3 regions of the Pseudoalteromonas sp. NJ631 genome follow, and region 3 is predicted to be linked to each of the others. Evidence: predicted binding sites of a transcription regulator. Region 3 holds the regulator's gene; each other region holds the start of a gene.
What was found. The regulator LexA, encoded in region 3, represses DNA repair genes until DNA is damaged. The targets are predictions, from matches to a motif close to TACTGTATNNNNATACAGTA.
Positions count from the first base shown of each region.

Region 1: A587_RS0111850 (DNA topoisomerase III) is a predicted target of LexA. The motif match lies at 3,285-3,304, and genes of this name have one in related genera.
Region 2: ruvC (crossover junction endodeoxyribonuclease RuvC) is a predicted target of LexA. The motif match lies at 7,154-7,173, and genes of this name have one in related genera.

Region 1 is NZ_AKXJ01000006.1:263-10,849, forward strand. It holds gene A587_RS0111845 (tetratricopeptide repeat protein) at 417-1,274, opposite strand; gene A587_RS0111850 (DNA topoisomerase III) at 1,353-3,275, opposite strand; gene A587_RS0111855 (methyl-accepting chemotaxis protein) at 3,379-5,493, opposite strand; gene A587_RS0111860 (Na+/H+ antiporter subunit G) at 5,710-6,036, opposite strand; gene A587_RS0111865 (K+/H+ antiporter subunit F) at 6,046-6,315, opposite strand; gene A587_RS0111870 (Na+/H+ antiporter subunit E) at 6,309-6,845, opposite strand; gene A587_RS0111875 (monovalent cation/H+ antiporter subunit D) at 6,846-8,360, opposite strand; gene A587_RS0111880 (Na+/H+ antiporter subunit C) at 8,357-8,698, opposite strand; gene A587_RS0111885 (monovalent cation/H+ antiporter subunit A) at 8,698-10,587, opposite strand, start outside.
Region 2 is NZ_AKXJ01000001.1:84,621-95,207, reverse strand. It holds gene A587_RS0100450 (Bcr/CflA family multidrug efflux MFS transporter) at 1-868, opposite strand, end outside; gene A587_RS0100445 (M48 family metallopeptidase) at 1,100-1,897, shown strand; gene A587_RS0100435 (YgjP-like metallopeptidase domain-containing protein) at 2,421-2,948, opposite strand; partial or broken gene A587_RS23765 (GFA family protein) at 3,562-3,931, shown strand; gene A587_RS24935 (hypothetical protein) at 4,019-4,183, opposite strand; gene A587_RS0100420 (DUF72 domain-containing protein) at 4,286-5,134, opposite strand; gene aspS (aspartate--tRNA ligase) at 5,304-7,088, shown strand; gene ruvC (crossover junction endodeoxyribonuclease RuvC) at 7,212-7,733, shown strand; gene ruvA (Holliday junction branch migration protein RuvA) at 7,736-8,353, shown strand; gene ruvB (Holliday junction branch migration DNA helicase RuvB) at 8,356-9,360, shown strand; gene tolQ (protein TolQ) at 10,362-10,587, shown strand, end outside.
Region 3 is NZ_AKXJ01000022.1:49,938-60,524, reverse strand. It holds partial or broken gene A587_RS24880 (IS630 family transposase) at 1-627, opposite strand, end outside; gene lexA (transcriptional repressor LexA) at 1,068-1,682, shown strand; gene coxB (cytochrome c oxidase subunit II) at 2,043-3,185, shown strand; gene ctaD (cytochrome c oxidase subunit I) at 3,185-4,759, shown strand; gene A587_RS0122985 (cytochrome c oxidase assembly protein) at 4,759-5,337, shown strand; gene A587_RS0122980 (cytochrome c oxidase subunit 3) at 5,327-6,202, shown strand; gene A587_RS25475 (DUF2909 family protein) at 6,108-6,404, opposite strand; gene A587_RS0122975 (SURF1 family protein) at 6,417-7,145, shown strand; gene A587_RS0122970 (hypothetical protein) at 7,138-7,629, shown strand; gene A587_RS0122965 (COX15/CtaA family protein) at 7,639-8,652, shown strand; gene cyoE (heme o synthase) at 8,636-9,535, shown strand; gene A587_RS0122955 (SCO family protein) at 9,532-10,125, shown strand; gene A587_RS0122950 (STAS domain-containing protein) at 10,281-10,553, shown strand; gene A587_RS0122945 (response regulator) at 10,563-10,587, shown strand, end outside.

The sequences.
Region 1 (10,587 bases), on a different contig from region 3:
TTTCGAAACATTTCATTGTTTCAAGGGATGTGCATTCTAAGCATCCCCGATTTTTTGTCAACACTTAATTTTGAATTTCTTTAGAAGTTTTCATCCAAGCTCTCAAAGCTAAGTTTTACTCGACTACCAACTCGTTGACTTATTACTTTTCAGCGTTGCTCCCCGTGTCGGTGGAAGCGCATTATAGGGATATCCGATTTTAGTGCAACCCCTTTTTTCATTAAAACTTATAAAAACGGTTTATTCGAACAGAAAACACACAAAACCACTTAAAAACCACATTAATGCAATATTTTCTTCATAAAACTGTCACCAGTTTTCGCGAAGGGATCATAAGTATTGATCAAATTTGGGAGGATGCAAGATACAGTTGAAGAAATTTTCACCTGTATCTTGGTATTCAACGATCTATTCTTTTAGTAAAGAAGACTATATAGCTTTCGTCGATATGCTGAAGCAACACTATCGCCATCAGGAAGCGAAGCGATAATATCTAAAAATCCCCTTTTGGCTTCACCGTAGTTCATATCTTTCTTAAGCACCGTAAGTAGGCTAGCCAATGCTTCCTCTTTTTTACCCACATCTAACTGAGCTTGAGCTAACTGACAACGTAAGTCTAATGAATCAGGCTCAGCTTCCACCGCTAGCTCTAGACGCTTTACCTCTGGCGAATCTTGTGCAGCCGCGGCTTGCGCCAATTTAGCGACTAAATTGTGATAATACGGGTCTCGCTGTTCTTCATTTACAGAATCTAACAACGCTTGAGCTTCATCAAATTTTTGAATTTGCATACAGATATCCGCAAACACCAACTTAACCCGAGTGTTACTACTGTCAATGTCGTATGCCTTCTTCGCATAACTAAAGGCATTATTTAGCTCGCCGCTTGCAAGGAATTGCTTCGCTTGATCAAGTAAAATAACTTCAGGTGATGGTAAATGCTCAGACAAAGCTTCTTTAATTTCTTCTTCTGTTTTTGCCCCTGCCAGCATATCTACTGGCGCACCACCTTTTAAAATCACAATCGTTGGCAAAGCTTGTAAACCAATTTGCTGAGCGAGTTGAGATGCCAGAGCTTGTTGGACATCACAGTCGATAACACCTATGGTTATGTGCTCACTATAAGCAGCCGCGATCCCCTCCAATATTTGGTCTTGCTGAACACATTCAGGGTTTTGATTGCTATAAAAGGTTAGTAATAACACTTTCTCTGGATTTGGGTCGGTTATTACTTGCTGAATGTTTTCAGGGGTTAGTTGGATTTTATTGCTCATATTCTATTTTCTGTCTGAGTAATTAATATGGTTGATATAGTGACACTATCTGAATTTACAACCAAGCCAAGAAAACAATTATGCAGAGCTTGGCTTTCTCTTTCGAGTAAATTTCCCCTTTCTTGCCCCACGTTTTTTAAATGCAGGTACAGGGACGCCTTTCAGTGCATTCGTATTGATAGACTGAGCGCTGTCAATAAATCCACCTAACTCATCACAAAGCGGTTGCATAAATTGATTATACGACGTTTCCTTATTGGCGATCTTTCCGAGCAATGACTCCCAGAGCGCAGTTCTGTCTGGTAATGAAAGTGACTCAGGTAGGGTTTGAATAAATGCTTTTCCCAGCGCCGTAGAATATATCGTCTTACCTTCTCGCCTAAGAAACTGCCGTCTAAACAAAAGTTCAATAATTCCGGCCCGCGTCGCCTCGGTGCCAAGCCCGTCAGTGTCTTTCAATACCTTTTTGATAGATTGATCGGAAACAAACCGTGCAATACCTGTCATTGCACCTAATAAGGTGGCTTCAGTGTAATGCTTTGGCGGCTGGGTTTGCTTTTCTTTAACTTCACCTTTCTCGCATAAAAGTTGCTCTCCCACCTGTAACTCCGGCAATAGGCTTTCTTTTTCTACCTCATGACCTTTAAACAGTATCTTGAATCCTTGATCTGTGATTTGCTTCGCTTGTGCTTTGAATTGACCACCACTAATCTCCAACTCCACTTTAGTTTCGTTGTAGCGGTAGGGGTGAAAGAATTGCGCAAGGTATTGTACAGAGATGAGTTGATAGACCTGTAACTCTCTATGCCCAAGCTGAGCACTGCGGTGCTTTTTAGTGGTTGGAATAATAGCGTGATGCGCTTCTACCTTTTTATCATTCCAACACGCTCCTTTTAGGTTCATATCAGCTAACTTAATAAACTTACTTTCTATTCCCTGATTGTGCTCGGCAGCCGCAATGACTTGCTCTCTTTCAACAAAATGTTCTTGTGGTAGATAACGGTTATCTGATCTAGGGTAAGTGATCAGTTTATGTTTCTCATAAAGTGCCTGACAAATATCCAACACTTGCTGAGCCGATAAACCGTAGCGCTTATTTGCGTCAATCTGCAAAGAAGAAAGGTTATAAGGTAACGGCGGATTTATCTTTTTTGGTTTCGTTTCAACTTTATTTATTGTTGCTTGCTTTTGACTGATCCTATCCGCAACATTTTCAGCTAAGGCTTTAACCAGAACACGCCCATCTTCGTCCATATAAGGCTTACATGCTTCACTTGGTACCCACTTAGCTTCAAAGACTCCCCAATTTGGTTTATTGATATGTGCAATCACCTCATAAAATGGTTTAGATACAAAGTTCTCTATTTCTAAATCTCTCCTAACAACCAAACCAAGTACCGGTGTTTGCACTCTGCCAACCGACAAAACGGCATTCACTCCCGCTTTTTGCCCAGCCAACGTAAACGCTCTGGTTAAATTCATACCAAATAACCAATCCGCTCTAGCTCTTGCAAGTGCAGATACACTTAAAGGAACAAACTCTTGATTAGAACGTGTCGAAGCCAATGCCTTTTTCACAGCTTGTGGATTCAAATCACTGATCAACAAGCGTCGGATCGTTGCTCTTTTCCGCTCTGGCAAATTTACGAATTGAAATACTTCGTCCACGAGCAATTGCCCTTCTCTATCTGGATCTCCAGCATGGTAGATTTCATCGGCTTTTGTGAGTAACTTTTTTAAAGTGCTAAGCTGCTTTTTTGTTTTTGGCTTTGCTTTGAACTGCCATTGAGTAGGCACGATTGGTAGATCATGAAACTGCCATTTTTTGTATTTGGCATCGTAGTCTTCAGGTTCTGCTTGTTCCAACAAGTGGCCTATACACCAAGAAACCACATCACCATTCGCGACTTCTATATAACCATCTTGTTTTTTATGTGGTTTTGGTAAGACATCGGCGATTGCTCGACCTAAAGAGGGTTTTTCTGCGATATAGAGTTTCATGATTGGCTTAACTGTATATAGATACAGTTATCATAGTGAATTTTGATGAAAAACGCCATAGCTGCAAAGAGACTGTCTCCAGTCTCTTTGCAAACCAACAAATTTACGTTCTTAATAAATTAAGTTGCTTGTGTTTCTGTTCGACTATCAGCGTCATTGAACTGGCCGCTTGCTCTACTTCATCAGCGAACTTCGAAAGCTCAGCAGCGGCGTCTGAAATGCCCGTCGTATTCGTATTAATTTCTTCGGTAACCATGCTTTGCTCTTCCGCAGCCGTCGCAATTTGCGTTACTTCATTAGAAATGCTCGTCAACTCAGCAACTAGCGTACTCATTAACCTAGCCGATTCTTGGCAATAACTCACTGCGTCTTCACCTAGCTGCACAGAGCTCTCAATGATCCGGCCTGAGTTCGCGACTTCACTCTGTAGGTTATCTATTAGTTTACTAATGTCGTCCGTCGACGCCTGTGTTTTTGACGCCAAAGCTCGAACTTCATCTGCAACAACCGCAAAACCACGCCCTTGTTCCCCCGCCCTTGCAGCTTCAATTGCCGCGTTTAAGGCCAGTAAATTAGTTTGCTCTGCAATGGCTCTGATCACTTCTAGTATTTTGGAAATATCATCACTGCGTTCAGATACCTTCACGACCGCTTGTTTTGCATCAATGACTTGATCCGCCATTGATTGCACCGTTTCAGTCGTTTTAATGATGCTTTGTTCGCTTTGCTGAACTTGATCCGCGGCCTGATTCGTACTTGCAGCCGCTTTTTCAGACGCCCGGGCCACCTCTGAAGCGGTCGCACTGAGTTCGTTAATTGCAGTAACTACGCTGTCTATCTCTAGATGCTGATTAGCGACTTTGTTTTTGATGTTAATCGCAGCTTCTGTTGTTCGATGCGACTGCTCATAGGAAGATTCAGCAAGACCTTTGAGGTCATCAATCATTTTTCGTAGTTTATCAGTAAAGCGGTTAAAGCCATGTGCCAAGGCAATCAACTCAGCATGATGGCTCACTTCTAGCTCATGCGTTAAATCGCCTTCGCTAGAAGCTAAGTTCTCGACTCGTTCCTGAATATGAGTAAGCGGGCCGATAATTGTGTTCACTAATACCACCGCAATCGCAATGCCAATAACAGCAATAACAATACCGATAATAAGCATCCAGCGACCAACGGAGTTTGTCGACTCCTCCAGCTGACTTTGCAGCGTTGTAGCAGAACTAAGTGCAATTGCCTTAGGTAGTTCGATTACCAGAGACCAAGTGGTGTTTGGTAACGCAATATTGATCGGTACTGCTACGACTAAATCTTCACCAAGCTCTTTAATCCCAGAACCTGTGTGCAGCGATTTTAACACCTCAGCCCTATCTGACTTTGTCGACTCTGCAAGTGGGCGTGCTAAATTCTTATAGTGACTAGAACCCACAACAAGACCCAGCTCACTTAACAAGGTTACCTTAGCGGCTCCTGAGTAAAGCGAGTTTGAGAGCTCGTCGACCATAGTTTGAAAAATCGGCAAATTTACATCCACGCCCACTAAACCTCTAAATTGACGATTGACCACGACTGGTGTAGTCAATGAGGTCATCAGCATTTTGTTGCCCGGAGAAATTTCATATAAATAGGGCTCCATGATACAAGGCGCTATTTTATCTTTTGCGCACAGATACCACTCGGCTTCTCGTAGGCCAAATTCATTGATTGCATCGGCATATTTTTCTTCTGCCGACTCAACTTTTTGTTGCATCGGACCATCAGCTTCTTGAGTGAAGTAGAGCTCTAAGGTACCAGCGCCCGGCACAGAGTGACTCGAACCACCTTGATTACTGGCATCATTGCCATCGTAACCATTCGGTTCAAACTGTGCATACATAGAAGACACAAAGCGATTTTGCTTTAGCGCACCATTGACAACTTCTTGCACTTGTTCTCGGCTCAGAGGATCCTGCTCGGCGGTATGCGATAGCACACCCGCCAAAGTGTAAGGAACACGATAGGCTTCATTGATAAAGCCAGCCACACGTTGCCCATATTGATTGCCTTTAGCGATAAGACCTTGGGATATTTCATCATAAATCGCTTGTTGGACCCCTTCACTTTGCTTGGTATTTTCTGCTGCAAGGTGAAACCACATTGTTGTCACTAATATAACAACCAAACTCGTTACTAATGCTGTTACAAAGAATAAGAGTTTGTTTTTAATCGAAGCTTGTTTCATAACATTCCCAGTTTTTAGACTTAGTATGCAAACAAATTGCACTGCACGTTCATCATCAACTTGATAAAACGAGTGACCCCTATTTTTATCGGCGACTATGAAGTCTTTTTTAACTGTAGCAAAAAATTTAATAACGTACTGAAATTTATGATACTTAAGTGAAGCATTTTGAGGAATAAATTATAAAGTGGTGGATAAAAAAATAGCGCCGAAGCACTATTTTTTTATCTTGTCTTTGCCAGTCGTCTTTTCATTACTTGGCAAACGGTGATGTATTGCTGACTTAATCAGCATATATCCAGAGATGGGGGCGGTGAGCAACAAAAATATTGAAATCAAGATTTCTTTTACACTCACGCCATCAGTCGTGGTACTGAAATACACCATTGCCGAGGTCAATAAGCACGCCATTCCAAGCGTTGTAGCTTTTGTAGGACCATGGAGACGCATAAAAAAGTCAGGCATTTTCACAAGACCAATAGAGCCTATCAATACAAATGCACCACCTAACAGTAATAAAATAGAAATTATCCATTCTGACATATCGCTCTCCTATTCTATGATGTCGCCGCGTAGCAAATACTTACATACTGCAACCGTACTTACAAAACCAAGCATTGCTATTAGTAATGCGGCTTCAAAGTACAATGCAGTCCCCATACTCATTCCATAAAGAATAATAAGCGCAATGGTATTTATGTACATGGTATCGAGCGCTAAAATTCTATCTGGAATTGAAGGTCCAACAACCAAACGCCAAAGATTTAGCAAAAGTGATACACCTATCATCGCAAAGACAATAAGAATTACAGTTTCTAGCATTCAAAAATCTCCTTCAATGGCGCTTCATAACGAGATTTAACTGTATCAATCAATGCTTGCTCATCCGTAAGATCTAACACATGGATCAGTAAGTATTTACGTTCTGGTTTTTCGCCACTTTTTACAGACTCTGGCCAAGGGTATACCTCAGCACTTACGGTGCCAGGAGTTAAAGATACCGTGCTGGCTAAAATAGTGATTGGCATAGCTTGATCTATATCGAGCGGCACCAACACGAAACCAGGGCGTAATTTCTTCGTTGGTCCTAAGATCTTTATCGCGACCTCAACGTTGGCAGTAATGATATCGTAAAGCACCAACAGCAAATGAGTAAACGCACGCCATGGCTTAATGATCAGTGGTTGCTTAGTTCTAAACCTATAGGTAATAAGCGGGATCACAATCGCTAGAATAGTCGCGAGAATAATATGCCCAGCTGAAACACTATTATTCATCAATAACCATACGGTAAACAGCAGTAGACTGCGAAATGGAGTTGGTAGCCATTTAAACCTTGCTTCTAAACGCATCTATTTCGCTCCTTTTAACACTGCATTCGTCATGCTTGAAAAGTCGTGCAAAGAGTCGGCTGCTGACAATGCATAATCAGTCAATGGACCGGCAAAAATCACCATTAACGGTGCACAAGTTATCAAGGTAAGAATTGCGATAATTTGGGCTGGATGCGCTTTTTCTGCCGATTGCGTATCGACCTTACCCGTATGATGCCAAAACACAGTGCTACCTGCTTTTGAGACACTAACTAATACCGCTAAGCTTACTAACAAATACACCGCCCAAAACCAATATGTGTGACTAGACTCGATGGTCGACTTTAAGATCCATACTTTGCCAATAAAGCCTGATAACGGTGGCATACCAATCACAGTGATTGCCGCTATCGCAAACATGATACCAAGTAACATGGGTTGTACTACTGGGCGACCTGCGGTGATCCTATCGGCAACTTTACCCCTTTGTTTCCCCACTAAATCAGCGAGTAAGAACAATGCAGCAGACACTAACGTCGAGTGCACTAAATAGTAAATGGCTGCAGCACTACTATTTACAGTTTGTACGGCGACTAATGCCACTAAGGTACCAACCGACACCACCACTAAATTTGCAGACAGCTTACGTAAGTCTTGACTAGCAAGCACGCCAATTCCACCCATGACGATAGTCGCCAGAGCGAGCCACCATAGCCACTCTTGTGCCATATGACTTAATTCACCAGCTTGATCGCCAAAAATCAGTGTATACACGCGCATCATGGAATACACACCCACTTTAGTCATGATTGCAAATAAAGCGGCAACAACAGGCAACGCGGTTGCATAGGTGTTTGGCAGCCATAGATGAAGCGGTAGCAAGGCGCCTTTTAGCGCAAATACAACCAATAACAATAAGCCGCCAATCTTAGCAAGATAAACATCATCTCCTTGTAAGAAAGTGATCTTATATGCCATATCCGCCATGTTCAAAGTACCAAGCACACCGTACAAGATACCTAATGCAATCAAAAATACCGACGAACCTACTAGATTTAGGATCACGTATTGCAGTGAAGCACGGGTATTGTGCTTATCACCACCATGCATTAGTAGTGCATAAGACGCTATCAACAAAATCTCAAAGAATACAAATAAGTTGAACGCGTCACCAGTTAAGAAGGCGCCGTTTACCCCCATCACCAAAAAGTGCAGTAACGGATGGAAGAAACTTCCTCGTTCGTCGTCTCCGGCACAGCTATACAGCGAACACACAAAACACAACAACGCGGTTAAGCTGACTAACAGAGTCGAAAGTTGATCAGCAACTAACACAATACCAAACGGTGCTTGCCAGTTACCAATCGCATAAACCTGAATGCCAGACTGCTGAACATGTAGTAAAAGTGAGGCACAAACTGCAAACGTAATCAGCGACATAAGTACTGAAACTTTACGCCTAATCGCTAAGTTTTTACCACACGGTGGCATCAGCAGGATCACCCCTGCCAACATGGGTAATAAAATAGGTAAAGAAGTCAAATGTTGGATCATGCTTTACCCTTTTTGTCAGGAACAATGCCATTTACATGGTCATTACCCAAATCAGAACGACCGCGAATAGCTAAGATCACGACAAATGCCGTCATCGCGAACCCGATAACAATTGCCGTCAATACCAAGGCTTGCGGCAGTGGATCTGCATACTCACTGCTATAACCAAGCACTGCAGCTTTGTTTAAGGTCAATCTACCCGATGCGAACAAAAACAAGTTGACCGCATAAGACAACATAGTTAAACCAAGAACAACAGGGAATGTTCTTGCTCGTAGAATCAAAAATACGCCACAGGCTACTAGCAAGCCCACACACGATGCATAAAGCAATTCCATTAAATATTCACCTCTTCTTTGGGCGCATTTGCCGTTACTTTACCTAGGCTCGCCAAAATCATCAGCGTTGCACCAACCACGGTGATATAAACACCAAGGTCGAATGCGATGGCACTTGCCAACTCAGTTTTACCTACCAATGGGATATCAAAATAATCAAACCATGAGGTTAAGAATGGTTTGCCAAAGAACCAACTACCCACACCGGTTGCTAGAGAAATAGCGATACCCGTTGCGATAATCTTGCGGTAATTGACATCAAAGCGCTCTGCAATCCAATTCGAACCATGAGCAATGTATTGTAAAATAAAGGCTATCGCCGTGATTAGGCCCGCGATAAACCCACCACCCGGTAGATTGTGGCCGCGCAAGAAAATATAAACCGAAACCAGCAATGCCAAAGGCAATAAGCTTTGCGAAATACTTGCCAACAGTAACGGATATCTCTCTTTAGCCCAAGGTCTGCCTTCACTGTCACTGCCTGGCATAAATAGTGGTAAATTAATCAGCAACTTATAAATCCCCAGCGCCGCAATACCCAGTACAGTAATTTCACCTAGCGTATCAAAACCACGGAAATCCACTAAGATAACGTTAACGACATTCGTCCCGCCACCGCCAACTTTGGCGTTTGCAATAAAGAACTCAGAAATACTATCCAGCGGTCTTGTGATCAAGGCGTAACTGATACTTCCAATGATCACACCAATTGCTGAAGCAATCCCCATATCACGGAGTACGCGAATAGAACTAGACTCCTTCGGCGTTCTTTGCGGTAAGAAGAATAACGCAAGCATTAACAGAATAATGGTTACTACTTCTACCGTTAACTGAGTAAGCGCCAGATCCGGTGCTGAGAAGCGCGTAAAGGCAACCGACACCATGAGACCAACAACCGAAATCATTAGCAGTGCAACCATACGAGTACGATGCCAGATAACCGTGCCAATTGCTCCAATCATTAATAAACCAGCACCAATACCGTTATGTACGTCAATTGGCGTCGGCTCTAAATTACCCACTAACTGTGACATTTCAAACAATGGCCAGCCCGCACTCACCAGCACAACAATAAACATCAGCATCAGATAACGCTGTAGCGAACCATTTTCTATTGCGTTTACACGCGCGCGACTCCAAGACACGATGTTGTACATAGTCCGTTCAAACGTTTTCTTAGCGTTCATTGGCGGTAATGAAGCTTGGAATTGGAATAGATATTTGCGCTGAGTATAAATTAATAAACCACCACATACCGCAAGACCACTCATAAGCAGTGGTAAGTTAAAGCCATGCCAAATAGCAACCTCAAAGGTTGGCGCAGCCTCCCCTAATACCGCACTTGATGCTGTTTTTAACATGCCATCAACGATAAAGTTAGGGAACATGCCGACTATCAAACATAAAGCGACCAAGATTTCGATTGGAAAACGCATATAGCGTGGCGCTTCATGTGGCTCCTTAGGTAAATCAATTGGATCTCCGTTGAAGAATACGTCATGAATAAATCGCGCCGAATACGCAACAGAGAATGCACCGGCGATTGTCGCCAAAATTGGAATCAACCACGACATAGAGCCCAGAAGTTGCTGGTGTAGCGTCTCGGCAAAGAACATTTCTTTAGACAAGAAACCATTAAGTAGCGGCACCCCAGCCATCGCAGAAGCGGCAACCATCGCAAGCGTTGCGGTATAGGGCATAAAACGCCACATACCGTTAAGTTTACGCATATCACGAGTACCCGTTTCATGGTCGATGATCCCCGTCGCCATGAATAAAGAAGCCTTAAACGTCGCGTGGTTAATAATATGGAAAACCGCCGCGACAGTCGCAAGCTCAGTATCCAGACCAAGTAATAACGTAATAAGACCTAAATGACTGATCGTTGA
Region 2 (10,587 bases), on a different contig from region 3:
AGCAGACGACACCAATCGCGAGACCGATATTGAGCATTCTCCTAGAACCAAGCCTTGGTACTAAACGCGTGTTGGCAAAGTTACCGAGCATCAATGCAATCACATTCATGGCGAATAACACTCCAAACAGCTGCTCCGACACGCCATAATACTCAAGATAAATAAATGAAACTGAGGTTAAAAAACAAAAGAATGCGAATGATGCCAGCATCGAAGAAAGAATATCGTAGCGGGCCTTCTTTTGTGTTAACACAATACGATAGCTTTTTAAGAAAAACGATAAGCTAAGCGGTACATCCGCTTTGGTCGGAATTGCAATACAGAAAAACTGTAATGCGATGATAACGAGTACAGCATAAACCGCTAAAAACCAAAAAATGGCGTGCCAATCAAAGTACAACAAGATCAACGCACCAAGAGAGGGAGCAATTAGTGGCGCTATCATCATGATCATCGAGACATAAGACATTCCTTTAGCTGTGTGCTCTTTGTAGTAATAGCGGATCACACCAGGTACAACGACCGTTGCTGCGGCACCACAAAATGCTTGAACGACCCGCAAGAAGCAAAACATATCGATGTCATTCGTTAGCGCAAGCCCAATTGACGATGCGGTAAACCCGACCAAGCCCCAAATAGCTAACGTCTGTCTTGAGAATCTATCTGCAAGGGGGCCAAACACCATCATGCCGACAGCATAGCCTGCTAAATAGCTACTAAGAGAAACCTGTACTTGCTCAAGCGGGCTATTCAAGCTGTTTGCAATCGCAAGCATTGCGGGGAGATAGAGGTCAATGGCCAAAGGCGTTATTGCGACAATACTAGCCAATAATGGCAATAGTATTGCGGGGAGTGTTGATGACTTCATATGTTGGTATTGTAACCTTATTAATGTTAAGCAGAATATATACACCAATCAGCGACGCTTTATATGGAGATGGAGCTCGGTGCACTAGAGGAGAGCAACGAAAAGACGGCGTTCTGATCAGCAGAAGTTCATGAAAAATTTTTTATATTGTACTAAGTTAGTCTCGTTAAGTGACGAAATTGCGGTAAACTTAGAGAAACTTAAGTTATAAAATAAGAAAAGGAACAAGTTATGAAAAAACTGGTTCTCGCGATAGCCGTGGCAGCAACCCTTGCAGGCTGCAAAACATCGCCTACCGGACGCACTCAGTTAGCACTCTATTCCGAGCAACAAATGGACCAAATGGGTGTTGCAAGCTTTGAGCAAATGAAGCAAGAGCAAAAAGTCGATACTGATGCTAAAACCAATCGCTACGTTAAGTGTATTGCAAATGCCTTAATAGCACAACTCCCAGCAAACTACGCAAACCAGCAATGGGAAGTTGTGGTATTTGAAGATGATTCTGCCAATGCATTTGCGCTACCCGGCGGTAAAATTGGGGTTCATACGGGGATCCTCAAAGTTGCAGAAAACCAAGATCAACTTGCGGCGGTTATGGGTCACGAAGTAGGGCACGTTATTGCTGAACACGCTAATGAGCGCGTATCGCAAAATAGTGTGTTGCAGTTTGGCCTGCAAGCAGGTGCGGCGGTGCTTGAAATGAATAATATCGAATATCGCAATGCCATTATGCAGGGATTAGGTCTCGGCGCACAGTACGGCGTTGCGTTGCCATTTAGCCGCTCTCATGAAAGCGAGGCGGATGTTATCGGCTTAGATCTAATGGCAAAGGCTGGCTTTAATCCTGAAGGCTCTGTAGCGCTTTGGCAAAATATGGCGAAAATGAGCGAACAGCGTCCACCAGAATTTATGTCGACGCACCCTGCGCCTGAAAATCGAATTAAGCAATTACAAGCCAACATGACAACTGCCCAAGCAACCGCTAACAAAGCGCGTACGGGTGGTTTCGCACCAAGCTGTAAACGCTAATTTCTCAAAACACCAATTACACTTAAGTTAAGTGTAATTGGTGTTGCCTTCCGTTTCACACATCAGCATAAATAGCTCTAGCTCTAGCTCTAGCTCTAGCTCAAGTTGATGATAGTGGGGCTCCATATGCTTGGAGCAATGCAGCTAAACAAGATGACAGCTAAAACGATAGCCTGAGTGTTAAATTACTAGAACAGCGCCTCGAAGAGGTGTCAGGATAGCGTGATATTCTCATCAAGGCTGCATTGCTAAACAGTCGTACTAGAGTGAGATTCAGTAATAGCTATCCAGTACTCCGCTATTTAACTTTTTAACTTTTCGATGAGTCAAGTTTGGTAGCGCATTCTTTATGAAGGATGAGAGTTTTAAAGTGAGCCATCACGTTTATAAATTGAGCTAAATTGGGGCGTAAATTCGGCTCAGGTAATAAGCGTTATGTAGTTATAACCCTCAGTTTGCGACAATCAAACTTATCTAGTTCTTGGTAATCACACTCATTCAAATAAATATCAAAATTTGATTTTTATTTGTAAATTTGACCTTTTAATTCTAGTTGAGTTAGGTATACACGCATTTCAAACTCTAGTTGATGGTAGTTAGGGAGCATATGCTGGCACAATTGATAAAATGCCTTATCGTGTTGCTTTATTCTGATGTGGGCTAACTCATGAACAACAATCATTTCTAAAAACACCTCAGGTGCTGTTTTGAAAATATCACTAATTCGTATTTCATTTTTACTCTTTAACTTATTTCCCTGTACTCTTGAAATAAATGTATGCAAGCCCAGAGCGTTATTTACAGCATGGATTTTTTTATCGTAAATAACTTTACTTAATGGAGAGGACTTCCGTAAGTGAGTGTTCTTTAAATTTATGACGTATTCACGAAGCAATTTATCGTTTTTAATATCATGCACTTTGGGGTGCTTCTTAAGTAAAAATTGACCTAGTATATCTTGCTCAATCATCGTTCTGACTTGATCTTGCACTTCAAGTGAGTACGACGATAGATACTTTAACGGAGCTAATTTTACTTTTGAAGATGGCATTCTTTGTGTTTTTAAGCTTAGAAAGATGAATAAAGAAAATTGTACCTTACTTATTTTTATTCTGATAGTGACAACAGCTAATCGCTGAGCTCTCGATGGCGTTATCTTATTGTTGAGTATAAGGTCAAAAAATTTAATCTTTATTTCAGACACAAATGAAAGTTCATGATTTTATTTCTTATGAACTAAACAGTTAGTGATGTTGACCCACAATCGTTATACATAAGTTGACAACATTTAGCTGAGAAGTCGGTTGTTAGGAGTGTCACACATCCTTTTCTTTGAAATGTGCAAGCTCATGTACAACCAGTACTTCCAGTAGCGCTTAAGGCGCTTGTTTTAGTTGATTGGTGAAACTCATATAAGGCTTTTTCGTTTTATAATTGATGGCCGTGAGGATACTTACGTTCGAGTACGATTTAATTTGCCCCGAGGTAATAAGTTGTTCAACTTACGATAGAATGGTGTTTGGGTAATGAACAAAATAGCGAGTGAAATTCAACGTGGTTACTTCTGGTACAAATCATGTCGAGCAGTATAAACAAACACGAATAGTTTCAAGAAGAGCTTGATGTATCAGGCAGGTTGTTTATGTGGCCAAGTTGAGCTGTAAATTATCGGTAAAATTAGCGGTATTATCCACTGTCACTGTTCATTGTGTCGTAAGTCTACCGCTACTACATATGCGACTAATGGATTTGTAAATACCTATGAATTGAACGTAGTAAAAGGGGCTGAACACATGAAGTATTTTAAATTCAAGCCTGGACGTAAACGTCATTTTTGTGCGCACTGTGCATCACCTCTGTTTAGTTCCAATGACAACTTACCAGACAAACTCCAGATTACGATTAGGTATATTAGAGTCGGATATCGTCGAGCGACCTATGTCTCACAACTTTGTTACCAGTAAAGCGAACTTGGAAGGTCTCGATGCGAGCTTACCTCACTACGAAGGATTTGAGCAAAGTCGTGCTAAATAGCTAACTGAAAAATGTACGTATTGAGTGTTAAAAGTGGCGCAAAAGACACGCTTGCGCCACTTTTAGAAGGCATTATGACGCAATGAGTTAGTTGCCAGCAGGTGCAGCAACGATTTGGTCTTGACAGTCTTCTGAAAAACAACAAACATGATCACCAGATATTCCACCAGCAATTTTACGAGTAGCATTGTTAGGTAATGTTTGCTTGTTTTCTGAAAGCGCTTTTAATTTCTTTTTGTTTAGTTTTATCATTTATAATTTCCTTTTTGTAAACAAGTAGGGTTACTTGTCTGTGTTTCTATTCACTGAACAAGCTAGTATATTTTACACTTGGTTGCAAGTTATAGTGAAAGTTCACAAAAAACTATTTTGCTGAGGTTGTTGTTCAGCGGGGAATAAACCCAATGTGATGTCTTTCCTTTGTAGGTCATTTATAAATTGCTTGGCTAGTATGGGGGCATCATAATTATCCGCGGTATGGAAAAACACATAGGGTGTTTTCCCTTCATCCAACCAGTGATTTATCTTGGTGAGCCAAGGGCGGTAAAAGGCGCGATTGGCTTCTAAGTCTGAACAACCAACATAACGTATCATTGGTGAGTTACTAGTTGCTATCACATGTAATGGCACTCTCGGCTTTTTTTGTTGAGCATCAATAATCGCTTGGGTGTTTGCAGGTTCGCTGAATAAAGGTCGTGTGTCCATCATGATGCGGTTGTAACTATTTGCCATTAAAAATTGGTTAAAACGCCGTTCGTTATCCGACTTGTCGAAAAACCCTAAATGACGTACCTCGATGCCTAGTTGCAGCTCTTTAGGTAATAATGAACAAAAGTCGATTATTTTTGGCAAATGTTCTGGACTGCATGCTTTAGGCAGCTGTAGCATCACCATGCCCAGTTTGTCGAAAATAGGTTCAAATAGCTGCAACCAATGGCTTATGCCTTGCTGACAGTTTTGCAGCGCCATTTCATGGGAAAAGCGCTTAGGAATTTTAAAGGTGAAACGAAAGTGCTCAGGCACATCATTTCGCCACTTTTCAATGGTGTTAGGTTTGGGATCAGCATAAAAGCTGGTGTTGCCTTCAACAGAGTTGAATATTTGCCCATATTCTTGAAGCATTCTATTGCTTTGGCAGTGAGTCGTAAAAAAGCGTCCTTTCCAGTGAGCTGAACTCCACTGTGGGCAGCCAAGGTATAACATAATTGAGCTTGTTTCGTTTAAATGGTGGCGTCAGTGTAATAAAGTTCACGAAATTTAGAAACAAAACGGGATCAAGGATGACATCAAGTCGGGTATTTTTATATAATCGCCGATAATTTTTCATATTAATGCCAGTTACCGCTTGGTGTAACTGAGAGACAGGAAAACTATGCGCTCAATATATTGCGGAAACTTAAACAAAAGCCACGTTGATCAAGAAGTAGAACTATGCGGTTGGATCAATAAACGTCGTGACCTTGGCGGCCTAATCTTTGTCGATTTAAGAGATAGAGAAGGGCTTGTGCAAGTGGTATTCGATCCTGAAGTGGAAGGCTTAATGGATAAAGCGAATACGTTGCGCCAAGAATTCTGTGTTCAGATCAAAGGTGTTGTCCGTGCGCGTCCTGAAAGCCAAGTTAACAAAGACATGGCAACCGGTGAAGTTGAGATCTTAGGTACTGGCTTAACCATTATCAACCGTTCAGAACCATTACCGCTTGACTTCAATCAGCAAAACTCTGAAGAGCGTCGTCTTAAATACCGTTATTTAGACCTACGTCGTCTAGAAATGAGCGATCGCATTAAGATGCGTGCTAAAGCGAGTAGCTTTGTGCGTCGTTTCTTGGATGAAAATGCATTCTTAGACATTGAAACGCCAGTACTAACTAAAGCAACACCTGAAGGTGCACGCGACTATCTAGTACCAAGTCGTGTTCACAAAGGCAGTTTCTATGCGCTACCGCAGTCGCCGCAGCTATTTAAGCAGCTGCTAATGATGTCTGGTTTTGACCGTTACTATCAAATCGTAAAGTGTTTCCGTGATGAAGACTTACGTGCCGATCGCCAGCCAGAGTTCACTCAGATAGATATCGAAACGTCATTTATGAGCTCTGATCAAGTTCGTGGCGTGACAGAAAAAATGATCCGCGAAATGTGGCAGTCTTTCCTAGACGTTGATTTGGGTGAGTTCCCCGTGATGCCGTACAGCGAAGCGATGAGCAAATATGGTTCGGACAAACCAGACCTACGTAACCCGCTTGAGCTTATCGACGTTGCAGACATCGTAAAAGACGTTGAATTTAAGGTACTAAGCGGCCCTGCGAACGACGAAAAAGGTCGCGTTGCAGTACTATCAGTACCAGGTGGCGCACAACTTTCACGTAAGCAAATCGATGAATACACTAAGTTTGTAGGTATTTACGGTGCGAAAGGCCTTGCCTGGATGAAAGTGAACGACCGTGATGCGGGTATCGAAGGCGTACAGTCGCCAATCGCTAAGTTCTTGAATGAAGAAGTGATCAATGCACTACTTGAGCGCACAGGCGCAAACACAGGTGACATTATTCTATTCGGCGCAGACAAGCGTAATACTGTAAACGAAGCGATGGGCGCGCTACGTCTGAAGATTGGTCTTGATTTAGAAATCACTGATCTAACTAAGTGGGCACCACTTTGGGTTGTTGACTTCCCGATGTTCGAAGAAGACGACGAAGGTAACCTACACGCGGTACACCACCCGTTTACTGCGCCTAAGGGCGTAAGTGCTGCAGACCTTGAAGCAAATCCAGCAGGTACACTTTCTGATGCATACGATATGGTACTTAACGGCTACGAAGTCGGTGGCGGTTCGGTTCGTATTCACAACAACGAAATGCAACAGGCGGCGTTCAGAATTTTAGGTATTGAAGAGTCTGAGCAGCAAGAGAAGTTTGGTTTCTTACTCGATGCTCTGAAGTATGGCACGCCTCCGCACGCAGGTTTGGCATTCGGTCTTGACCGTTTGGTGATGCTACTGTGTGGCACCGACAACATCCGTGACGTTATTGCGTTCCCGAAAACAACGCAAGCGTCGTGCTTGATGACTGATGCGCCAAGCCCAGCAAACCCAGATGCGCTAAAAGAGCTTGCTATCTCGATAGAAAAGCAGTTAGCAGAGCAAGGTGAAGGCGAGTAAGTTCGCCAACCTGATGTAAAAGAGGCGACTTTGGTCGCCTTTTTTGATCAGATGAACTAGCTTATAACTGGTAATCTATACAGTATTTTGGCATTATAACCAAAAAACCAAGAGACGATGCGTTTGGCTGTCATTTTAGGAATTGATCCGGGGTCAAGATTTACAGGCTATGGTGTGATTGCTCATCAAGGTGCAAAGTTCCAATATTTAGGGAGCGGTTGCATTAAAGTTGGTGAACATGACTTTCCCACTCGATTAAAAATGATCTATCAAGGGATCACACAGCTCATAGAGCAGTTTTCGCCGAGCGACTTTGCGATTGAGCAAGTGTTCGTTGCGCATAATCCAAGTTCAGCCTTAAAACTTGGTCAAGCGCGAGGTGCGGCCATTGTTGCGGCGACCATGCAGTCAGTGGTCGTGAGTGAATATTCGGCAAGGCAAGTTAAACAAGCCGTTGCGGGTACCGGTGGTGCAGACAAAGCCCAAGTACAGGAAATGGTAAAGCGCATATTAAAATTGCCTGGCACACCCCAAGCTGATGCAGCAGATGCGTTGGCGGTGGCGATTTGTCACGCGCACTCAAGGCAAAACTTAATAAAAATGGCAGGCGCAGCGCGTAAAACCGTAAGAGGAAGGTTGAGATAACCATGATAGGAAAATTAAGCGGAACACTGTTAGAAAAGCAGCCACCAGAGATATTAATTGATGTTGCAGGTGTAGGTTATGAAGTACAAATGCCAATGACCTGTTTTTATGAATTACCGAGCGTGGGCGAGCCGGTTTCAGTATTTACTCACTTTGTGGTACGTGAAGATGCGCAGTTACTGTTTGGTTTTAATACCAAGATCGCACGTGCATTGTTTAGAACGTTAATTAAAGCGAACGGAGTCGGTCCAAAGCTCGGACTTGCGATTTTATCGGGCATGTCTGCAGAGCAATTTGTTAGCTGCGTGAATCATGGTGATGCAACGACTTTAGTTAAGATCCCAGGAGTTGGTAAAAAGACCGCTGAGCGCCTAGTGCTTGAAATGAAAGATAAGCTAAAAGACTTTGGCAATGACTTACTCACACCGTTTAGCGATGCCGCTGTACTTGCGCCGCAAGAGCATCCGACGGTAAGTGATACCCCAGCAGATGAAGCGATTGCAGCCTTAATGGCATTAGGGTATAAACAAGTTCAAGCACAAAAAGCGGTAAAAGCCGCAAACAGAGAAGGCATGACGACCGAGAGTATCATTAAAGACGCTCTTAAATCGATGATGTAACTATGATTGAAGCAGATAGATTAATTGAACCTGAGATCCAAGGTAATGAAGATTTAGTTGATAGGGCGATTAGACCTAAATTACTAGATGATTATACTGGTCAGCCACATGTCAAAAAGCAAATGGAAATTTTTATAGCAGCGGCACGTTCAAGACAGGAAGCCTTAGATCACTTGCTGATATTTGGTCCGCCGGGTTTAGGTAAAACCACGCTTGCGAACATTGTCGCAAACGAGCTTGAGGTTAATATAAAAACCACCTCGGGACCTGTGCTTGAAAAAGCGGGAGACTTGGCCGCATTGCTCACTAACCTTGAAGAAGGGGATGTGCTATTTATTGATGAGATCCATCGTTTAAGCCCTCAGGTGGAAGAAATTCTCTATCCCGCTATGGAAGACTACCAATTGGACATCATGATTGGTGAAGGCCCAGCAGCACGCTCGATTAAACTGGATTTACCGCCTTTTACTTTAGTTGGTGCAACGACACGTGCCGGCTCGTTAACCTCACCATTGAGAGACCGCTTTGGTATTGTGCAGCGCTTGGAGTTTTATTCGGTTGCAGATTTGTCTTCGATTGTGACTCGCTCAGCGTATCATTTAAATCTAGAGATCAGCGAGTCGGGCGCAACTGAAGTGGCGCGTCGAGCGCGCGGTACACCACGAATTGCAAATCGTTTACTACGCAGGGTAAGAGACTTTGCTGAAGTGAAGGGTGATGGCTCTATCACTGAAGAGATTGCGCACTTAGCGCTGGATATGGTCGATGTTGATAAATGTGGCTTTGATTATATGGACCGCAAATATCTGCTGGCAATCATAGAAAAGTTTACCGGTGGCCCGGTTGGTCTGGATAACCTTGCTGCGGCAATTGGAGAAGAAAAAGAAACCATCGAAGATGTGATAGAACCATTTTTGATCCAACAAGGCTTTATTCAACGCACGCCAAGAGGACGTATAGTCTCTGATAAAGCTTATATGCATTTTGAGCTAAGCAAGCCAGAATAATTCAAGCAGGGTAACGAACACCTTTATTCTTCATAGCCGAGTATTCACTCGGCTATTTCATTTCTACACTCGCTTATCGCAAATCACGTGTGCATAAATCCATTATTTTGTATCCGCTCAATTCAAGCAAGATTCATTACTGCTGAAGTAATTTATCTCGACCTGTGTGGGCTATACGTTGCTTAAACTATTTGTAGATTGTCTCGTCCTTTAAACCAGGTGCTAAATAAAAACCGCAAAATGACCGAGTGTTAAAGAAAACGTGGATCGTAATAAGGAGCTTGCACCAAATTTCAGGCAAAAAAAAGCCCGCAAATAATGCGGGCAAAACAACAAGTTGAAGGAAGTAATCCAGGGAACAAGATGAGTTACTTTGGGTTTTATCCACAAAATGCGTCATCTAAGCAATACGAAAAATCAGAATCCTATTGCAAGTAACTGTGCTTTGCTGAAACTTCAGCTGCTCGCTCAGTACAGGGTGTATATTAAAGAGGTTTTGGTTTTTCATCAAACTAGAAAAATTCTTTTTTCAGATAAAAAAAACTAATACCAGAATTTTTTTTGAGGTTAAAAAGTGAGCTTAAATGTGGCGATGTATTTATGTAAGCTTATGTAAAATATGGATTTGTATGTTAAATGCGCAAAATGTAAATATTAGATAATCTGTTGTTAATTGGTAAGACCAATCTGTTTTTTGAGGTTTTATTCTCTATTTGTGCATAAAACTCCTATTTTATGCAGTTTTGGGTCATATTTAGAGGCTGTGATGGAGATTGTCGAATTTGCTTAAGTTTGGGTAAAGCAAAGGGAGTTACACTGTTTTGCTCTATTTATCGTCAAATACAATGAATTCGCAGTATTGAGATTGTAAGGTATTTGTAGTGTGGTTAAACTAGCTGAACCTTTTGGTAGTAAATCTAGTCTATCTCTAGATATTGCTCGGTAGAGCGAAAGAATATAAATGGCTACCATTGCCGAAACACTTTTGGGAGTATAATAACGTGGAATCGGGACTAAATTTTGTCGATCTAATTTTAAAAGCCAGTTTTTTGGTACAACTTGTTATGTTGACCCTGGTGGGATTGTCTATTGCTTCTTGGGCAATTATCTTTCAACGTAAAACAGTCATTTCTCAAGCCCAAAGCCAATCAAAGAATTTCGAGCAAAAATTTTGGTCCGGTATGGATCTTAGCAAACTCTATAATGAAATAGCTGCAAGGACTGGTA
Region 3 (10,587 bases):
TCAAACTGTTGTTGTTTGACTGCTCTAGGCCGAGTTCCCTTTTTTGCCCAAAGGCGTGTCGTGGTGTTTTGCTGACCAAATCTGGCCTCGTCTTGAAACCAGATATCCACGTCATTCAGGTTGATAAATAGCGGGATCGTTTTGATCAAGTCCGTTTGCAGTTTTTTTAAAGTCCTGCTGAACTTGTTCGGACTGTTTCGGGTGGCGAGAGCGGCTAGTTATCCAGCTAAAGCCTAATTTCTCCAATAATTTATAAATCGCATTAGGGTGGTAAGAGACGTTAAATTCAGATTCAATGTATTGCTTTATACGATACCCTGTCAACCTACCACCGTTGTCATTTTGACTGTATTTTTCAATATACTGGCAAAGTTGTTTCTGCTGCGTATCGTTCAGATAACAACGTTTACCGATAGGTTTTTTAGCGTCAAGGCCAGTAAGCCCCTCATTAAGGTAGCGCTTTACCCACTCATTTACCATTCTTCTGCTGACATGCAGCATGGCAGCAATTTGCGTTTTATTGTGGTTATCACGGTAGTGCGCGACCGCTAAATAGCGGATCTTTTTACGCGCGTCTTTTTCTGATTTAGCTAACTTGAAAAGTTCGGCAGAAGTATGAGTATTCAAAGTTTATTTGTCAGTTGGAAAATAAATACAATTAGATCACAAATCATTACGGAATGGTATTAAAACCTCGCGAGGTAAACTCGCTCCTACCACAGTATCAGCACAGTGCAACATGGTGCGAGGTGGTTTATCCGCCGATGGTTTGCAATGAAGTTCTGAAAAAATATTCTAAACCTAAGTAAATGCGCTCCCAGCACAGTATTAGCAAAGTGCAACATGGTAGGAGGTAGTTTATCAGCCCAAAATCTTAATAATCTATTTCTTATTGCTTAGGGTCGTAGGTTATGCTTTGAGGCACGGACTTCGCTTCTTGTTAAATGCTACTCTAATTAATGCTATCAGCAAGTACACTTAAAATATGTCGAATAAAGAAACATTTGCGATTTTTTTTGAGCTGTATATACTTACAGTAAATAAACCACTGTATGGAACACCAGTTAATGCGTCCTCTAACAAAACGACAAGAACAAATCTTTGAATTAATAAAAGTATTCATAAAAGATACTGGCATGCCTCCAACTCGTGCAGAAATAGCTGATGCTTTGGGTTTTAAGAGTGCAAATGCAGCGGAAGAACATCTTAAGGCGCTTGCGAAAAAGGGAGTTATCGAAATGGTCCCTGGTGCAAGCCGAGGGATTCGACTTGTAGAGGATGAATCCGAACAACTTGGTTTACCTATTATCGGTCGTGTTGCTGCTGGTGAGCCTATTCTGGCAGAGCAACATGTAGAAAGTCACTGTAATGTAGATGCGAGTTTTTTTAAACCTAATGCTGATTATCTTTTGAGAGTTAATGGTATGAGCATGAAGGATATTGGCATTATGGATGGTGATCTACTGGCTGTTCACAGTACTCAAGTGGCTGAAAATGGCCAAGTGATAGTGGCTCGTGTAGAAGAGGACGTGACAGTTAAACGTTTTGAAAAGAAAGGAAAGAAAGTCTTATTGCATGCTGAGAATGAAGAGTTTAATGCGATTGAAGTGGATCTTGAGCATCAAAATTTCTCCATTGAAGGGTTAGCCGTCGGCGTTATCCGAAGTGCTGACTGGATGTAGTTTTTGAGAGCGAGCGTAGCGTTAAAGATAAAGTTGCGCTTGCTTTAACTATATTTTGTTTAAAAAGTGATAATTAACTTTTCTAACTATGTGAAAGTAGGATGATTATAGTGACTTTAATCATTTAGTAATATTTTTAGTTTTCTGATCTTTATACACTATTTTTCATCATTCTTCGTTTTAATCCCTATAGTCCCCAGTTTTGATTCTAAAGTCGGTCTTCTCAAAAATCTTGCAATTTGTTTGTTTTTTGACTAATTGGTTAATAGTCGTGCAGTAAGTCTATGTACAAATAGACAATATGACAGTCATCCAATAATAACAAAAGACAACCACGAGTTGTCTTGAAGGAGACGTCAAATGAAAATTTGTCGATTAGTTGTAGCATTCATCGCAGTGCTAATCGCCATGCCCTCACTTGCTAACAGCGCTTATAATATGAGGCAAGGTGTTACAGACATTAGTCATCAAGTGTATGAGCTTCACATGACCATATTTCTAATATGTTGTGTCATAGGTGTGATTGTGTTTGGGATTATGTTTTGGGCGCTTATAAAACACAGAAAGTCAAAAGGCGTTGTTGCAGCGCAATTTCATGAAAGCACCAAAGTGGAAATACTTTGGACTGCAATTCCCTTCCTGATACTCATTGGTATGGCAATACCAGCCACAAAAACGCTTATTGCTATGGAAGACACGAGTAAAGCTGATCTGACCATTAAAGTCACAGGTTCTCAGTGGAAATGGCACTATGAGTATATGGGGCACGATGTTGAGTTCTATTCCTTACTCTCTACTTCGAAAGATGAAATTAGTGATCTTAAAGAAAAAAATGAAAATTACCTGCTTGAAGTTGATAAGCATTTAGTTATTCCCACCGATAGGAAAGTTCGCTTTTTGATGACCTCAGATGATGTCATCCATTCTTGGTGGGTGCCTGATTTTGCGGTGAAGAAGGATGCCAATCCAGGCTTTATAAATGAGGCATGGACAAAGGTAAACGATGAAGGAATTTACAGAGGCCAATGTGCTGAATTATGTGGCAAAGATCATGGCTTTATGCCAGTCGTCGTCGAGGCTGTAAGTCCTGATAAATTTGATAGTTGGCTTAACGATGCTAAAGCTGAAAAAGCAAAAGCAGAAGCTGAGTCACAAGCAGTTGCCCAACAAACTCTTTCGAAAGAGGAGTTAATGGAGGTTGGTGAACAAACTTACATGGCTTATTGCGCAGCTTGCCATCAACCAACGGGGCTTGGGCTACCAGGTGTCTTCCCTGCAATGAAAGGGAGTAAAGTCGTCACTGGAGATATTAAAGCTCATATAGATATTCTCCTTTTAGGCCGCCCAGGAACTGCGATGCAATCTTTCGCAAAGCAATTAACAATCAAACAGATCGCGGGGGTTATCACCTATAAAAGAAATAGCTGGGGTAATGACACCGGCGATGTTATTCAGCCAAGTCAAATACAGCGTGAGATAGATGCATTAGAGGAGGGTAAGTAATGAGTGCCATCGTAGAAGAACATTCACACCATACAGCTCCCAAAGGCTTAAAGCGCTGGCTGTTTACCACCAATCATAAAGACATTGGAACACTGTATTTATTGTTCTCACTAAGCATGTTTTTAATCGGTGGTGCTATGGCGATGGTGATCCGAGCCGAGTTATTCCAACCAGGGTTGCAGCTTGTAGATCCGCATTTTTTTAATCAAATGACGACAGTACATGGACTAATAATGGTATTTGGCGCAGTCATGCCCGCATTTACAGGCCTTGCCAACTGGATGATCCCAATGATGATTGGTGCTCCTGATATGGCGCTACCTAGAATGAATAACTGGAGCTTTTGGATACTACCCTTTGCATTTGCAATTTTACTGATGTCGTTATTTTTGGAAGGCGGCGGGCCTGCTTTCGGTTGGACTTTTTATGCGCCACTATCTACAACGTATAGCAATGACAATACAGCATTTTTTGTTTTTGCGATCCATATAATGGGCATTAGCTCTATTATGGGAGCTATCAACGTTATCGTGACCATTGTCAATCTTAGAGCTCCAGGTATGACATGGATGAAGTTGCCTTTATTTGTCTGGACTTGGCTGATCACTGCATTTCTTCTGATTGCAGTTATGCCCGTACTCGCTGGCGCTGTGACTATGGTATTGACTGATAAGTTCTTTGGAACGAGCTTTTTTGATGCAGCAGGTGGTGGTGATCCTGTTATGTTCCAGCATATATTCTGGTTCTTTGGTCATCCTGAAGTGTACATCATGATATTACCTGCCTTCGGCATAATCTCTACGATAGTACCGACATTTTCAAGAAAGAAACTGTTTGGCTATGCATCAATGGTTTATGCAACCGCGTCGATTGCTCTGTTGTCGTTCGTCGTTTGGGCTCATCATATGTTTACTACGGGCATGCCTTTAGCTGGTGAGTTGTTTTTTATGTATGCAACTATGCTCATATCTGTGCCTACTGGCGTTAAGGTTTTTAATTGGGTAGCTACAATGTGGCGAGGTGCTATTAGTTTTGAGGTGCCCATGCTTTTTGCCATTGCGTTTATCGTACTTTTCACAATTGGCGGATTTTCCGGTTTGATGTTAGCAATTACGCCCGCAGATTTCCAATATCACGATACCTACTTCGTTGTCGCGCATTTCCATTACGTGTTGGTTACGGGTGCAGTATTCTCAATAATGGCCGCCGCATATTATTGGTTACCAAAGTGGACAGGTCACATGTTTGATATCAAATTGGCTAAATTTCACTTTTGGCTCTCTTTGGTTAGTGTGAACGTATTGTTCTTCCCTATGCACTTTGTTGGTCTTGCTGGCATGCCAAGGCGGATCCCTGATTATGCTCTACAGTTCGCTGATTTCAACGCGATCATTAGTATCGGAGGGTTTGCTTTTGGTCTTTCTCAACTGTTGTTTGTTGCAGTGGTTTATAAATGTATAAAAGGTGGAGAGCAGGCCCCAGGGAAAGTGTGGGATGGGGCTGAGGGATTAGAGTGGCAAGTACCATCTCCGGCTCCTTATCATACCTTTTCAACGCCACCGGAGATTAAATAATGCAACATGGACGCCTGCTTAAGAAGCTAATTTTGTTGACGCTAGGTATGTTTGCTTTTGCCTTTGCACTGGTTCCTCTATACGACGTTTTTTGTGATGTCACAGGCCTAAATGGTAAGCCATCCATGGAAATCGCCAAGCAGAGCGAGTCAATTGTGCAAAGTCGACAAGTAGATGTGAGCTTCACAACGCATAGTCAAAGCCAGGCGCCATTTAAGGTCGATGCAGTCGAGCATTCGGTTAGAATTCAACCCGGTAAGCTAACCGATGTCAAATTCATTGCAAAAAATTTGAGTGATAGTGAGCGTGTGTTGCAAGCGATCCCTTCAGTGTCTCCAGGGAAAGCGGCAAAGTATTTACACAAAATGGCCTGCTTTTGTTTTGATCAGCAACCAATGAAAGGCAAAGAAGAAGTTGAGTTTGTCTTGAGGTTCTATGTAGATACGGAGCTCCCAAGTGATGTTGAGGAACTCACGCTTTCATATACGTTGTTTGATATTACAGAGCGAGTTAGCAAACAAGACAGTGATGGACTGAATATGCTGGCCGCTCGAGAGGAGTTCAAATATGAACCATGAACAAGAAAAATATTACGTGCCTGAGCAAAGTCCATGGCCAATCGTCGGGGCTTTTGCACTTTTCTTTATCGCTGTTGGCGCTGGCTTAACGATTATTCAACTTAAATCAACCAGTAATAGTGGAGTAATGCTACTGCTCGTGGGTATTGCTGTGCTGATCTATATGATTTTTGGTTGGTTCAGGAATGTGATCCAAGAATCTCAAACTGGATTATATTCTGCCCAAATGGATCGTTCGTTCAAGCAAGGAATGGGATGGTTTATCTTTTCCGAAGTTATGTTTTTTGCTGCTTTTTTTGGCGCACTTTTTTATGCTCGAATGATAGCTGTGCCGTGGTTAGGCGGTGCAAGTAATAACGCCAGTACCAATGAGGTTTTGTGGCCTCAATTTGAAGCTGTATGGCCATTGCTCACAACTCCAGATGGAACTGTCACTCAAGCTATGGGTTGGCAGGGACTTCCGCTGATCAATACGATTATTCTATTAGCATCATCAGTAACCCTTAGCTTTGCTCACGTAGCTTTAGAAAAAGAGCAAAGGGCGAAAGTGAAGGCGTTCTTAGGGTTAACAGTACTACTTGGCGTCGCATTCTTAACCTTGCAAGTGGAAGAGTATATTCACGCTTACCAAGATCTGGGGTTAACTCTCCAGTCGGGAGTTTACGGTAATACGTTCTTTTTGCTGACAGGATTTCATGGTTTTCACGTCACACTTGGCGCGATCATTCTTTTCGTTATATGGATAAGGGTATTAAAGGGTCACTTTACCGCTAAGAATCACTTTGCTTTTCAAGCTGGGGCTTGGTATTGGCATTTTGTTGATGTTGTTTGGTTGTGCCTGTTTGTATTTGTTTATGTGTTGTAACAACGGGTGAAGAGTGTAGCTTTATAAAGCCAAATTGAGCGGCAAGACAGATTAGAAGTACGACAGCTATTGATGCATAAACTCTTTGTTGCAATAGCCTCGCCATCGACTCTTGTTGCTCTGACTTGAGCATGACTAGCATAGCTCTAAATAGATTTAGAAAAACGAGTAGTAGCAATACAACAATAATAATTTTAATCATAAGGGGTGTCCGATGGATTTAGGTGCACTTTTTAAAGGTAGATCAAAACCCCCCATATTGGCAGCATTAATCGTTGTTCTTTTATGTGGCTCGCTCTCTTATTGGCAGTGGCAAAGAGCGCAGCAAAAACATGTGTTGCAGCATAAAGTTGAGATTGAAAAATCGCTAGGCGTGGCTAATGAGCAGCAAGTAACATCCCAGCCGCTCACGCAATATGTTAATGCTGAAGTGTCGATTACAGGGAGTTTTGTAGGCGATGCGGTTTGGTATTTAGATAATCAAGTCGTGAAAGGCCGAGTCGGTTTTGATGTAATTGGCATTATAAAAATTTCCGAAACTGATGAGTATCTAGCTGTTAATTTAGGTTTTGTGCCTCAGCTGGCTAGTCGCGTGCCTACCGTTTTCTCTCTTCCAAGTGGCACCGTTTCTCTGCCTGTCTATATCAAATCTAGTGCTAGTAAGCGGTTCACCTTAGCTAAGTCTGCGGCTGAGGAGACAACAAAACAATCTGTGATTCAGTATATTGATGTTGATTACTTGTCTGCGGAGTCAGGTAAACCTCTTTTACCTCTAATTGCCTACATGACTAAAAATAGACTTGATGGAACTGAGCCCCATTATCAACCGGTAGTAATGTCACCGCAAAAACATGAAGCTTATGCTTTACAGTGGTTGCTTATTGCCTTGGCCGCGGTAGTAATTGGCTGGAAACTTTCAAAAAAGGAGAATAAAGATGTCTAAAAGCGCGGCATGGTTTATAGGGCTGTTCGTATTCCCCTTACTATTGGCATTTGTTGCCTTAAAGGTCGGCTGGATACCACATAGCACGACTAATCACGGTGAATTTTTAAGTCAGGAGGTTCGCCAATCAGAGCTGGTTTTAGATACTGAGTGGAGTATCGTTTATCAGCGACCAAAGCAGTGTAATAAGCAATGTTCTTTACTGCTAGATAGCTTACCTAATTTGTATTTAGCGCTGGGGAAAAACCAGCAGAAAGTATCGCTTGTGGTATTACAAGAGCGAAATGAAAAAGGTATTGAGTACGCTACTTCTTTGCCGATATACCTCAACCAGTTAGATGAAAACTATCTCTACCTAGTTGATAAAACTGGGTTATTTGTACTTAAGTATGCACCAGTAGCAAGCTTAGAAGAAATACGAAGTGTACAAAAAGGGCTACTGAGTGATCTGAAGAAATTATTGAACTACTCTCGTTCAAGTTAGGAGGTAAATATGTCCAAGGTAAGAATAAAAATCGCAATATTTGCCTGTTTCGTCGCAATAACGGTAGTGACACTTGGCGCCTTCACACGTTTAAGTGATGCGGGACTTGGGTGTCCAGATTGGCCTGGGTGTTACGGCTTTTTAACAGTACCAAATGAGACTCATGAACTATCTGCGGCGAAAGACAATTTTCCACATTTAGAAGTGGAAGCAGAAAAAGCTTGGATTGAAATGATCCATCGCTATTTTGCCAGCTTCCTCGGGTTACTTATTTTGGCACTTGCATGCATAAGGCTATTCAAGAAGCAAAAAACAAAAAACCCTAATCGTCACTACTACTTACTGCTATTGCTTGTGTTATTTCAAGGGGCACTTGGGATGTGGACCGTGACGATGAATTTACAGCCAGTTATTGTGATGGGTCATTTACTAGGTGGGTTTAGTATTCTTGCATTGCTGGTGTTATTGGTTTTAAGGCTGAAATACACCACTATTACTGCTAGTGTAACTAGCCTTACCTGTCGTTTATGTTATGTGGCTCTTGGTGTGTTGATTATACAAATTGCGCTTGGTGGGTGGCTTGCAGCCAATTATGCTGCTCCACATTGTACAGGGTTGCCGCTATGTGACAATCTGCAACTTTTCTCTTGGCAGAGTTTATTTACGCTTCCTGAAGCTTCAGCGACTTATGAGTTTGGTGTTTTGCCATTCGAATCTAGAGTATCTATTCACTTTATCCATCGGATATGGGCAGTTATTACCGTTTTAATGTTACTTGCTGCATGCTGGCCACTGCTTAAAGCAAGTCAAAACCGAGTACTCCGACACTCAGCGCTTGTCGTTTTAGCTTTAATTTCTATACAAGTTTTGGTTGGGGCTGCAATAGTACATTTTCAGTTTCCTCTATTGTTGACACTATTCCATAACTTCATGGCAGCTATGGTGTTATTAGCAATGGTGAGATTGTGCTTTTTTATCAGCTTGGCGCAAAAAGTAGGGGTGAAATATGCTTCAATTAACTAATTTTTTAGAGCTTCAAAAAGCAACTACGCTATTACAAGCCTACTTTGGCATGTGTAAGTTCAAAGTAGTATGTATGTTAGTTATTACTGCTTGGGTCGGGATGATGTTAGCACCGCAAAGTGATAAAACATTATTGGCACAGTTAATGAGTTTGTTTGGCATTGGTTTACTTTCAAGTAGTGCAGCAGCTGTAAATCATATCGTGGATAGAGAAATAGATAAAAAGATGGCGCGAACACGAAACCGACCGTTAGCGACAGACTCCGTTTCTGTATCATCAGCTTTAATCTTCGCGACAGGCCTCGCAATTTCAGGATATGCTCTATTAACTATTTTTGCCAATCAGTTATGTGCGCTACTTACCTTAGCCGCGCTATTCGGTTATGCCGTGGTTTATACGTTATTGTTAAAGCGCGCAACACCTCAAAACATAGTAATAGGGGGGTTAGCAGGAGCGATGCCACCTCTGTTAGGTTGGGTCAGTGAGACTGGTCAGCTTGGTGCAGAGCCTTGGTTGTTAGTAATGATCATTTTTGCTTGGACACCTCCCCACTTTTGGGCATTAGCTATTGCTCGTAAACGAGATTACGAAAAAGCCGAAGTCCCTATGTTACCAGTAACGCATGGAAACGAATTTACAAAACTCTGTGTGCTATTTTATACCATCATTTTGACTTTAGTCTGTTTGCTACCTTACCTAGTGGGAATGTCTGGTTGGATCTACTTGCTGGTCTCCGGCATAGCAAATGTCGCTTTTATTTACAAAGCCACAAAGCTTATGAGAACAAATAGTTTAGAGTATGCTATGAGGGTATTCTATTTCTCTATCTGGCATCTTTTGATAGTGTTCATTGCACTCTTTGTGGATAAAGCATTTATATGAAAAAATTTTTCTTAATTATCTCTATGTTAATTCTGTTTGGTTGTGGGCCTGCGCCAGATGTGTCGGAAAAAGTGGTTTGGTACCCTAAGCCTAAGGACGTGAAAGCGTTTGAATTAAGGGATCAATACGGTGAGGTAGTCTCAAATCAAGACCTTACCGATAAATGGAACTTGCTGTTTTTGGGTTACACTAGCTGTCCCGACGTGTGTCCTATGACGCTGTTGAAGCTGACTCACGTATATCAATCCGTAAAAAACAAAAGTGACTTACAAGTATGGTTTGTATCGGTCGATCCTAACCGAGATACTGAAGAGAGGCGTTTAGCCTATATCAAGCACTTTGATCCTAATTTTAAAGCGGTATCTGCCGATCATTCGGCTTTATTTCCGTTTGTGAGAGATCTCGGTTTAATCTACGCAATAAATCAGGAACAGGCAGAAGAGTATTATGTTGATCATAGTGCGTCTGTAGCATTAATTAACCCTAAAGGGCAGCTTGAGGCTATTTTCAAACCCACTTATACAGCTGGAGCTGTCCCTACAATCGATGACAAACTACTTCTCGCTGACCTAGAGAAGATCATCAATTAGTCTTATATCGGCACTGGTCGACCCCAGTGTCGCTGTACTATCTTACCTCTAACGCTTTAATTATTTGCGGATTTTTAATCAATCTTTGTGGCATTTTTACCATCACGGTCTAAGCTAATTTTATTACTCATTTTTACAAGGATAGTCTTCAGCTCATGTTGAAACTTCCACCTGAAATGGCGATTAACCATGTGGAAAGCCTGTACCATCAGATTTTCCAAGACTCTATGGAAACATCAGACATCACGATTGATATTAGTGAAGTGCAAAGAGCCGACACAGCGTCTATACAACTGCTCTGTGCCGTACAGAAACACTTGCTCTCTTTAGAACATAAAATTGTATGGCATGGTGAAAGTGACGCTTTAGCGCAGGCGGTAGATGAGTTGGGATTAACCCATTATTTATTCCATAGTATTGAAAATTAAGAGGTGAATATGAAAAAGATTTTAGCTGTGGATG